2 regions of the Halomonas sp. NyZ770 genome follow, and region 1 is predicted to be linked to the other one. Evidence: predicted binding sites of a transcription regulator. Region 1 holds the regulator's gene; the other holds the start of a gene.

The links. Region 1 encodes FliA, which starts transcription of late flagellar genes. Its sites were predicted from a motif close to CTAAAGTTNNNNNNNNNNCNGCCGATA; they were not measured.
Region 2: the regulator FliA is predicted to act here: its motif matches at 2,684-2,710, upstream of fliD (flagellar filament capping protein FliD).

Annotation. Positions count from the first base shown of each region.
Region 1 covers NZ_CP085143.1:149,675-154,097, forward strand. Annotated here, with positions in the region: gene flhF (flagellar biosynthesis protein FlhF) at 1-891, shown strand, start outside; gene LG409_RS00675 (hypothetical protein) at 888-1,487, shown strand; gene LG409_RS00680 (flagellar protein FlhE) at 1,569-1,982, shown strand; gene LG409_RS00685 (RNA polymerase sigma factor FliA) at 2,009-2,713, shown strand; gene LG409_RS00690 (motility protein A) at 2,753-3,568, shown strand; gene LG409_RS00695 (OmpA/MotB family protein) at 3,573-4,244, shown strand; gene LG409_RS00700 (sensor domain-containing diguanylate cyclase) at 4,268-4,423, shown strand, end outside.
Region 2 covers NZ_CP085143.1:3,412,658-3,417,080, reverse strand. Annotated here, with positions in the region: gene LG409_RS15765 (hypothetical protein) at 448-768, opposite strand; gene fliD (flagellar filament capping protein FliD) at 1,239-2,594, shown strand; gene fliD (flagellar filament capping protein FliD) at 2,754-4,145, shown strand; gene LG409_RS15750 (flagellin N-terminal helical domain-containing protein) at 4,286-4,423, shown strand, end outside.

The DNA of each region.
Region 1 (4,423 bases):
CCTGGGGTCATTCAGGATCAGCGGGTGGATGAGCTGTTGTCCGGGGCAGATGCCAATAGCCGCGCCATGGGGCTGGCCTGGTCGCCACGCCGCCAAGGGCGTGGCTGTGACTGGACGATGCCGGATGTTCGGCTGGATGCGCAGGGCCGTTGGTTGGCCCTGACGCGGCTTCAGCACCGTCAGCCTGCCGGCTGGCAGCCGCGTCTGGAAGAGTGTGGAGAAGATATGGCAGTTCACCTGCTGCCCGCTCTGCCAGAACCCGACGTGCTCACCTGGCTGCACGACCAACGTTTGACCTGGGTCAGCGCGGTGCATGCCAGCCAGCGAGTAGACTATCAGGGCGAGCGCTACGCCCTGAAGAATCTGTTTCAAGAGAGTACGCTGACCCACAGCGTCACGGTGCGTTTTCGCGGCCAGCGCATGCAGTTGTGGAATGCCTATGTCGAAGTGCAGGCCGCCTCGGGCCACGCTCTGCTGGCCTGGGTGGGCGACATCCGTGACACTGAAAGTGACAAGCGCGTCGCGCGTCGCTATTGGTTGACACCCGCCCGGTTGGGTAGCGATGTACTGTCACTGCTGGTCACTCAGCTCGAAAGCGATGGGCTGGCCGCACTGACCAAGCGAGCGTGGCAACAGCTCAAGGAAAGCGACGGTGGCGAAGTGAGTCGTGAGCTGCGCCTGTTGATGGCCAGCGGTGCAGCGGCCGTGGCAGGCCACCTCGACCTGGCCGATGATGAACCAGGCCAGGCGCTGAGAACGGATCTGGTGCGGCTGTTGGGTAGCCAGCGCAAGCGCCGGGATACGGCCCTGCTGGACGCGCTGCTGCATGTGTTGATGGCCCGAGATGCCATTCGGCAACTGGGCAGTGTCAGCCTCGAGGATGTGCTATGAATGGCCAGGACCAGGCTGCCGGGCTGAGAAAATGGGCAGATTTGCAGCGCCAGCAGCGAGGCGAGCAACCCGACGAGCCTGCGGCCGACGCGCCGAGTGTCGATACTTCCACTTCGGACAAGGAAGTGGCGCAAACGAACGTTGGCACGGACGCTTCGGAAACCGCTCCCAAGGAGGTCGCAAGTGCGGCAGCGAGCATAGCGGCCCCCCGCCCGACACGCACACTGGTCATTGTGGGGTTGAGCTCAGCGGGTGCCGTGCACGTCGACAAGGTCAAAGGTCGCTTGGCGCAGTGGGCATCGCTGGGGCGCCAGTGGGCGGGCGATCCTCAGGAGTGGGACGTCAAGGTGGCAAGCCCAGAGGCAGGGTCGATGGCTGCCTTGGCGCATCACCCTCACTGGGCGCTATGGGTGAGCAGTGACGCCGAGGCCTTCGCGAGCATGTACCGTGCCCTACGCCAGATGCGTGAGCAAGGGGGGCCGCGCCGCCTGCTGGCCCTGCACGAGCCGCACCTCCCGCGTCAGGGCTTGCTGGACAACCTGCGTGATGCCGCTGCGCACTATTTGCAAATAGAGCTGTTGCTACTGGCTCGTTGATGACCCCATGACAAGGGACCGGCAATGCCTCTACAGACGATGTTGCTACGAACATTGATCAACACCGCAAAGTGGTCAACAGTGACATGGAGCGTGTTTCTCTCCAGCGCCGCGTGGGTGCTGGTGTTATCGCTGGTTGTGGGTGAATCGGCGCGGGCGGCGACAGGTAGCTGGAGCAGTCAAATGCCCGCGGTGATGGTGGCCATGAGCGATCGGGCGAGCAGCAGCCAGGCCATCAGGCCTCCGGCGGGCATACCGCTGGGCGACGCGACATTGGCGAGGGTGCAATGGCGTTTCGAGGCGCCTGCCCATGCGCCTGTCAACGCCTGGCTGTGCCATCCTGCACAATGCGTGCCCCTGAGTGGCATGCGTGGCAGCACCATGGCACTGGCAGGTCTGGAAGCCAACGCGCCGCTTCATTTGCGCTTTGCGCTGTCACCGGGGCAACGGCCCGTGCGCGTACAGGGGCTGCAGGTCATCGTGAATTATCAGTAAAGATCGTTTAGCCGTGAGGCAATAGGATGTATACAGCACAAGGCAGGATCAAGCAGAGTGAGCTGTTAACTCAATACATGCCACTGGTGAGACGTCAGGCCTTGACACTGCAGGTCAGGTTGCCCGCCAGTATCGAGCTGGATGATTTGATTCAAGCGGGCATGGTGGGCTTGCTGGAGGCGCTAGGACGCTTTGATGCCGCACAGGGCGCGACGTTTGCCACGTTCGCCAGCCAACGCATTCGGGGCGCCATGATGGATGAACTGCGCACTCGGGACTGGCTGCCGCGCAGCGTGCGCCGCTCTGCCCGCGCAGTCGATGAAACCGTACGCCGTTTGGAGCAGTCGCTGGGCAGGCCCCCTGAAGAGGTGGAAATTGCCCGTGAGCTGGAGATGCCGCTGAGCGACTATCAACAGCTGCTCAACGACACCAATAGCGGGCAGCTACTGCCCTTCGAGGAACTGGTGGCCGATGGCGGTGAGCCAGCCGGGGACGAAGGCAGCGCCAATCGCCCTTTCGAACAACTGCTTGACGAGCAGCAGCGGCACACTCTGATCGAAGCGATCGAGGCGTTGCCCGAGCGTGAAAAACTGCTGATGGCCCTGTATTACCAGGAAGAGATGAACCTCAAAGAGGTGGGGGCGGTACTGGGCGTCACCGAATCGCGGGTATCGCAACTGCATAGCCAGGCCGTCAGCCGCCTTCGTGCCCGCTTGAGCGACCACGATTGACCTTCTTATCCTCTCACGTTAACCGGCAAGGAGCCGTTGATGAACCCCTCTACGTTGATCGGCATATTTGCCAGCATGCTGTTGTTGATAAGCGTGCTGTTCTTTACCGCAGAGTCGCCAGAAAGCTTTATCAACTTGCCTGGTCTGGCCATCGTCATTACCGGTACCCTGGCGGCGACGTTCATCAGCTACCCCTTGAAGGAGGTACTGCGGGTAGTGCGCCTGGTAGGCCTGGTATTCCGCCGCGAGAACACCTATGTGCGCGATGATATCGGCGAGCTGGTGGCCATGTCGCGATTATGGTTCAAGGGCGATGTTCGAGCGGTAGAGCGGGAGCTGGAGCATACGCGCAACCCGTTTCTGCGCACCGGTATTCAACTGGTGATTGCCAACACCAAGGAAGATGAAATTTTCGACATGCTGCGCTGGCGGATCGCACGGCTGAAGGCGCGTGAGCATGCCGAAGCGCAGATTTTCCGCACCATGGCCACCTATGCGCCGGCCTTTGGCATGATTGGCACGCTGGTGGGGCTGGTCAACATGCTGGAAGTCATGGATGCGGGCGATCTGCAGGTGATCGGTCCACGTATGGCCGTGGCGCTGCTCACCACGTTTTACGGTATTCTGCTGGCCAATCTGGTCTTCAAGCCCATTGCCGTCAAACTGGAGCGGCGGACCGAAGAGCGCCTGATCACCATGAACATGGTGCTGGAAGGCATTTCTCTCATTACCAAGCGTCGCTTGCCGTCGTTCATCGAAGAGACGTTGAACTCATTCGTGGCCAACTACCACGACGAAATCCGTGATGCGAGCGTCAAGCCGCGCCCAGGCGTCGATTCGGCGCTGAAAGGGTAGCGCCATGCTCAATCACGAGGCACGGTTTGCGCTGGAACTGCCAGCGGCAGCGGGCGAGAGCGACGAAGGGTGGCTGACCAGTTACCTGGACGTCTTGACGCTGCTGATTACCCTGTTCGTGCTCTTGCTGGCGCTGACGCCTCCTGGCGGTGGGGAAGGGAGGGAGAGCGATGCCATGGGGCCGGCCAGTGCCATCATGGCCATGCCGTTGGCGTCGCTGGCCACCGGCATTCACCCACGTCACGACGGTGTGCAGCCGCAGATGGCCGGGCTGGATATTCCGGGGGTCAGTGTCTCGCAGGGCCGTGAAGGCATCACCCTGCGCATCGACGACAGTCTTTTGTTTCCCAGCGGCAATGATGTGCTAACGCCTCAGGGGCAAGTTGTGTTAGAAGGGCTCACATCGGTACTCCAAACGTTCGAAGGCCAAATCTCGGTGGAAGGGCATACGGATAATCTGCCCATTGCCACCCCGCGTTTCCCCTCCAACTGGGAGCTTTCAACGGGTCGTGCCATTGCCGTGGTGCGCCAGTTGGAGCGTCAGGGTATCGCCATTTCTCGTATGCGGGCGGTTGGCTATGCCGACACCCAACCCATGGAAAGTAACGCTACCTCGGAAGGGCGAGCTGCCAACCGACGCGTTGAACTGCTGCTCAAACAGCAGGTCGAGGGGTAAAGCACTATCTCGAGGCTATCTTCGTGTCGACGCATCATTCTCGACTGCAGTCCTTTGGCGCTGTCTTGGTACTGGATACCGACGTGCGGCAGGTTCAGGCCGTCAGCCGCAACCTGGCGGCATTACTGGGGTTACCCACCAACGAGCAGCCGCCCCCTACGCTGACGTCTCTGCTGGGC
Region 2 (4,423 bases), 760 kb from region 1:
TGTTCATCCTTTCGCTGCTGGGCTTACGTTAAGCAGCCTGGGGCCACCATCCCCGTTAGCACGCCAAGCGCCCGCTTCCCCCAGCGGGCGTTTTTTTAAGCTCTTCGCATTCTGGCGTGACAGCGAAGCAACTCCCAGTAAAGTGCCATGAACATCAGCACGTCATGGATCCATTGGGCGACTGCCTGGGCAAGCACCGGTGCCACCATCATCGCGGGCTAAAGCCCTCCTCCCACAACAGCAAAGTGGCGGGAGTGAGGCCAGTGGATTCAGGATAGCTTGAGTAGCCACTTTAGCCTGCCTGTGGGAGGCCAATTCATTGGGCGACTGCTTGGGCAAGCACCGGTGCCGCCATCATCGCGGGCTAAAGCCCCCCTCCCGCCGGGTCATTGCCCAACTCACTTGTGGGAGGCCAATTGATTCACGCCAGAATGCAATGAACCTTTTTTATGCGCAGTCGGCGGCGCCTTGGCCAAACATATCGAACATCAGCTCGCGGCCCATGCCCGTCAACACCCAACGGCCATAGCTGTTATACGTCGCGGCACCGCTCTCTTCCAGCACCTGCTGGCACATGGCCCAGCCAGTTTGCTGGTGGCGCAGCGTGTTCAGCTCATGACGGGACAAGCCCCGTTGGGGCAAGGTGATGGTTTCAAGGACATGGCCGCTTTCATAAAGCAGCTCGGCAGCACGGGAAAGGCAGTGACGCAGGCTGCGTTGCAGATGAAAGGCAGCGCTGGAGGCCTGAGGTAACGCTTCTGCGGGCATGGATGGCTCCTGCAATCGCACGGGATAGGGGATGTGCTGCAGTGCATTATAAATGAGCAAAGGCATTAGACCAAGGTCTATGTTTGCATGCCATGGTGGAGCGAGCATGTCCACCATGAGAGCGTTGAAAAGGGCGTAGGTGATTATGTTACTGTCAAAAAAGTGCAGTGTTGGCGCGCTACTCTAATCGTGCAAAGACAGCTGCTGTGATCGCCACTGTATTTGCAAGGTTTCTAATTGTTACTCGTTTTTACGTATAAAAACGAAAAAAAGAGCCATATTGTTCAAGTTATTAGTACACAAGCCGACGGTTTTAAGTAACGGCAATATAAATGCCCCGTTTTTGACAGGAACATAATGCGGGGTTTGGCCATCGTACTGCTCAGGAGCGAATAAACGCATCATCACTTCGAGCGATTGACACTAGACACGCAGCGTTCAAGACGCGCAGAAATAAGGCATTGATAGTTATGGCTTCCATCACATCGTTAGGTATTGGTTCAGGGTTGGATCTCAACGGTCTGCTCACTCAGCTTCAACAGGCCGAGCGTGCCAAGCTGGAACCCATTCAACAGCAAATCGACAGCCAGCAGGCGCAGATTTCTGCCTACGGGCAGCTGCAAAGCGCGCTGTCTGCTTTTCAAGCATCTGCGAAAAGCCTGAATGAGCCAGGAACCTTTGAAAGTCTTTCGACCAATGTGGAAGGCAGTGCTGTCAGTGCCGCCAGCAGCAATGATGCCCAGCCTGGTCAGTACGAGGTTCAGGTAGAGCAATTGGCCACGGCGGGCAGCTTGGTCACCGAACGCCTGGCGTCTGCTGATACCGCGATTACCAGTGGCGAGCAAACGCTCAGCTTCAACCTTGCGGAAGGCGAGATGGCGCCCATCACCATTGCCGATGGCAGCACACTCGAAGACATGCGTGATGCCATCAACAGCCAGAGTGACGGGCGGTTGAGTGCCTCCATCATCAATGATGGTTTGGGCTACCGTCTTTCGGTCAACGCCACGGAAACAGGTGCAGACGCCAGCATCGAAAGCACCAACTTTTCGCAGTTGCTCAACGCCGATGCCGAGACCAGTGACACGCAGGTAGTACAAGCCGGGCAGGATGCGCGCTTCAGCGTAAACGGTATCGATATCGTGAGCTCCACCAACCAGGTGGAAGGCGCGGTACAGGGCGTGACATTGACGCTGACAGAAGCGAATTCCACCAGTACCGTCAGTGTTGCCCAAGACAGCGATGCCATTCGTGAGCAAATCACTGCGTTCGTGGAAGATTACAACGCGCTGAAAAACACCATCAATAGTTTGACCGCCTATAACCCGGATAGCGGTACCGCGGGCGAGCTAAATGGCGACAGCGCCACGCGGGCGGTAGAGTCGGCATTACGCATGGCATTGAGCAGCCGCGTGGAGGGGGATGGCTTCAGTGTGCTTTCCGATATCGGTATCTCTTTACAGCTCAATGGCACGCTCGCCATCGATGATGACAAGCTGGATAGCGTGATTGCCAACCAGCCTGACCAATTAGCAGCTTTTTTCTCCGGTGAATCGAGTGAGGGCGGTATGGCAGGGCAGATCACATCAGCCATCGAACAGTTGGTGGGCCCCTCTGGGCGGTTGGAAAATGCCGTCAGCAGCTCTGAAAGCCGGGTGGCCTCTCTCAACGACCGTTTTGCCACCATGGAAAACCGTATTGACCAGTCCATCGAACGCTATCGTGCCCAGTTCGTGGCCATGGACAGCATGGTAGGGCAAATGAACCAGACCAGTGCCTACCTGACGCAACAGCTGGCCATGCTGGGGCAAATGAACCAGAACTGAGTGTCCAGGGAGGAATCGTTGCCGAAGTATTAGACAAAAGCCTGGGATTGCCCCCAGGCTTTTTTGATAGCCAGCCCCTTACCCTTGGGCTAAAGTTTTTTTCCCCCCAGCCGATAACCTACCCAGTCTATTTTTAAATTCACAAGGAGCTGAGCCACCATGGCGACGATTACCTCTCTTGGCGTTGGTTCAGGTTTGGATCTTAATGGCCTGTTGAATCAGCTCCAAGCGGCTGAGCGGCAAAAACTGGCCCCGCTCACCCAGCAGCAAAATACCCAGCAAAGCAAGATTTCGGCCCTGGGCCGTTTGGAATCGGCCATGGGGCGCTTGCAGGATTCGATCGTAGCGCTGAACGATACCTCTACGTTTCGCCAGCAAACCAGCACGGTGAATGGCAACGGAGTGAGCGCTACTGCCGGTGAAACGGCCAATGCAGGCCGCTATGACATCAATGTCACGCAGTTGGCGCGTGCGGGAAGTGTGGCTTCCAGCAGTGTGACGATGGATCAAGTGCTGGCAGCCACTGAAACTACCCTGACACTCGATTTTGGTGCCACCTACACCAATGGAGTGTTTGACCCCACTGCCCCCCCTGCCAGCAGCAAAACCATTACCATTGCGGCGGGCAGTACATTGGCGAGCGTGCGTGATCAAATCAACGCCGATGCCGAGTCGGGTGTCATGGCGTCTATCGTGAACGACGGCACGGGCTTTCGGTTGGCGTTGAGCTCCAAAGAAACCGGTAAAGATGCCTCGGTCATCGGTTTTTCGGGCCTGGATGGCCTGGCCATGGATACCAACACCCGCCGCGCTGGGCAAGATGCCGCGCTGGAAGTGAACGGCATTGCCATTACCAGCAGCAAAAATCGCGTGGAAGGAGCCATTCAAGGCGTCACCTTGGACTTGACCGCGACGTCTCAAGAGCCAGTGAGCCTGGTGATCGAGCGTGACTCTGAATTGCTTCGCGAAGCCATCGACAAGTTTGTCAGTACCTACAATGAAGTAAGATCCACCATGGGCCGTATGACGGCGTTCAACGGGGAAGGTGAAACGTCGGGTGAGCTGTTGGGTGACCGTTCGGTGCGCACTATCCAGACACGGTTGAGTCGCGATATTACCGACCCGCTGGCCGATACTGGCGATTTTAGCCGTCTTTCCCAGTTCGGTATTGCCATTGATCAACGTGGCCGTCTCACCGTCGATGACACCAAACTGACCGAAGCCATCGCGAGCAATCCGGAAGGTCTGGCAGCGTTCTTCGCTGGTGAAAAGGCAGAAGAAGGCTTTGCTGGGCGCTTGAGCTCCACGCTCAAAGCCATTACTGGCGATGATGGCTTGATTCAAACGTCGGTGAACGGCGCCGAGCAGCGTATCGATAGCCTCAAGGAGCGCAAAGAGCGCATGGAGCTGATGATCGAGCGCAACATTGCCCGCTACCGCACCCAGTTTGCCCAGCTGGATGGCATGATTGCACAAATGAACTCCACCAGTTCCTACTTATCTCAGCAGTTCAGCATGCTCAATGCCATGCAGAGCAGCAACCGCCGTTAAGCCTTGAGTGTTACGTTCCATTACAAAAAAAGTGGTGTTTTGGGTTAAAGATCTGGCTGGGCCTGCCGTTATTTAAAGTAACGGCGGTCAACCGCCGCAAAGCAGGCCTCGTGGCCAGTTAATCTTCAAGGAGCACTTCCATGTCTGTGATCAATACCAACATCACTGCCCTGATCGGTCAGAATAACCTGTCCAACTCTCAGGCCATGCTGGCCAAAGCTCAAGAGCGTCTGTCTTCTGGCCTGCGCATCAACAGCGCTGCCGACGACGCTGCTGGT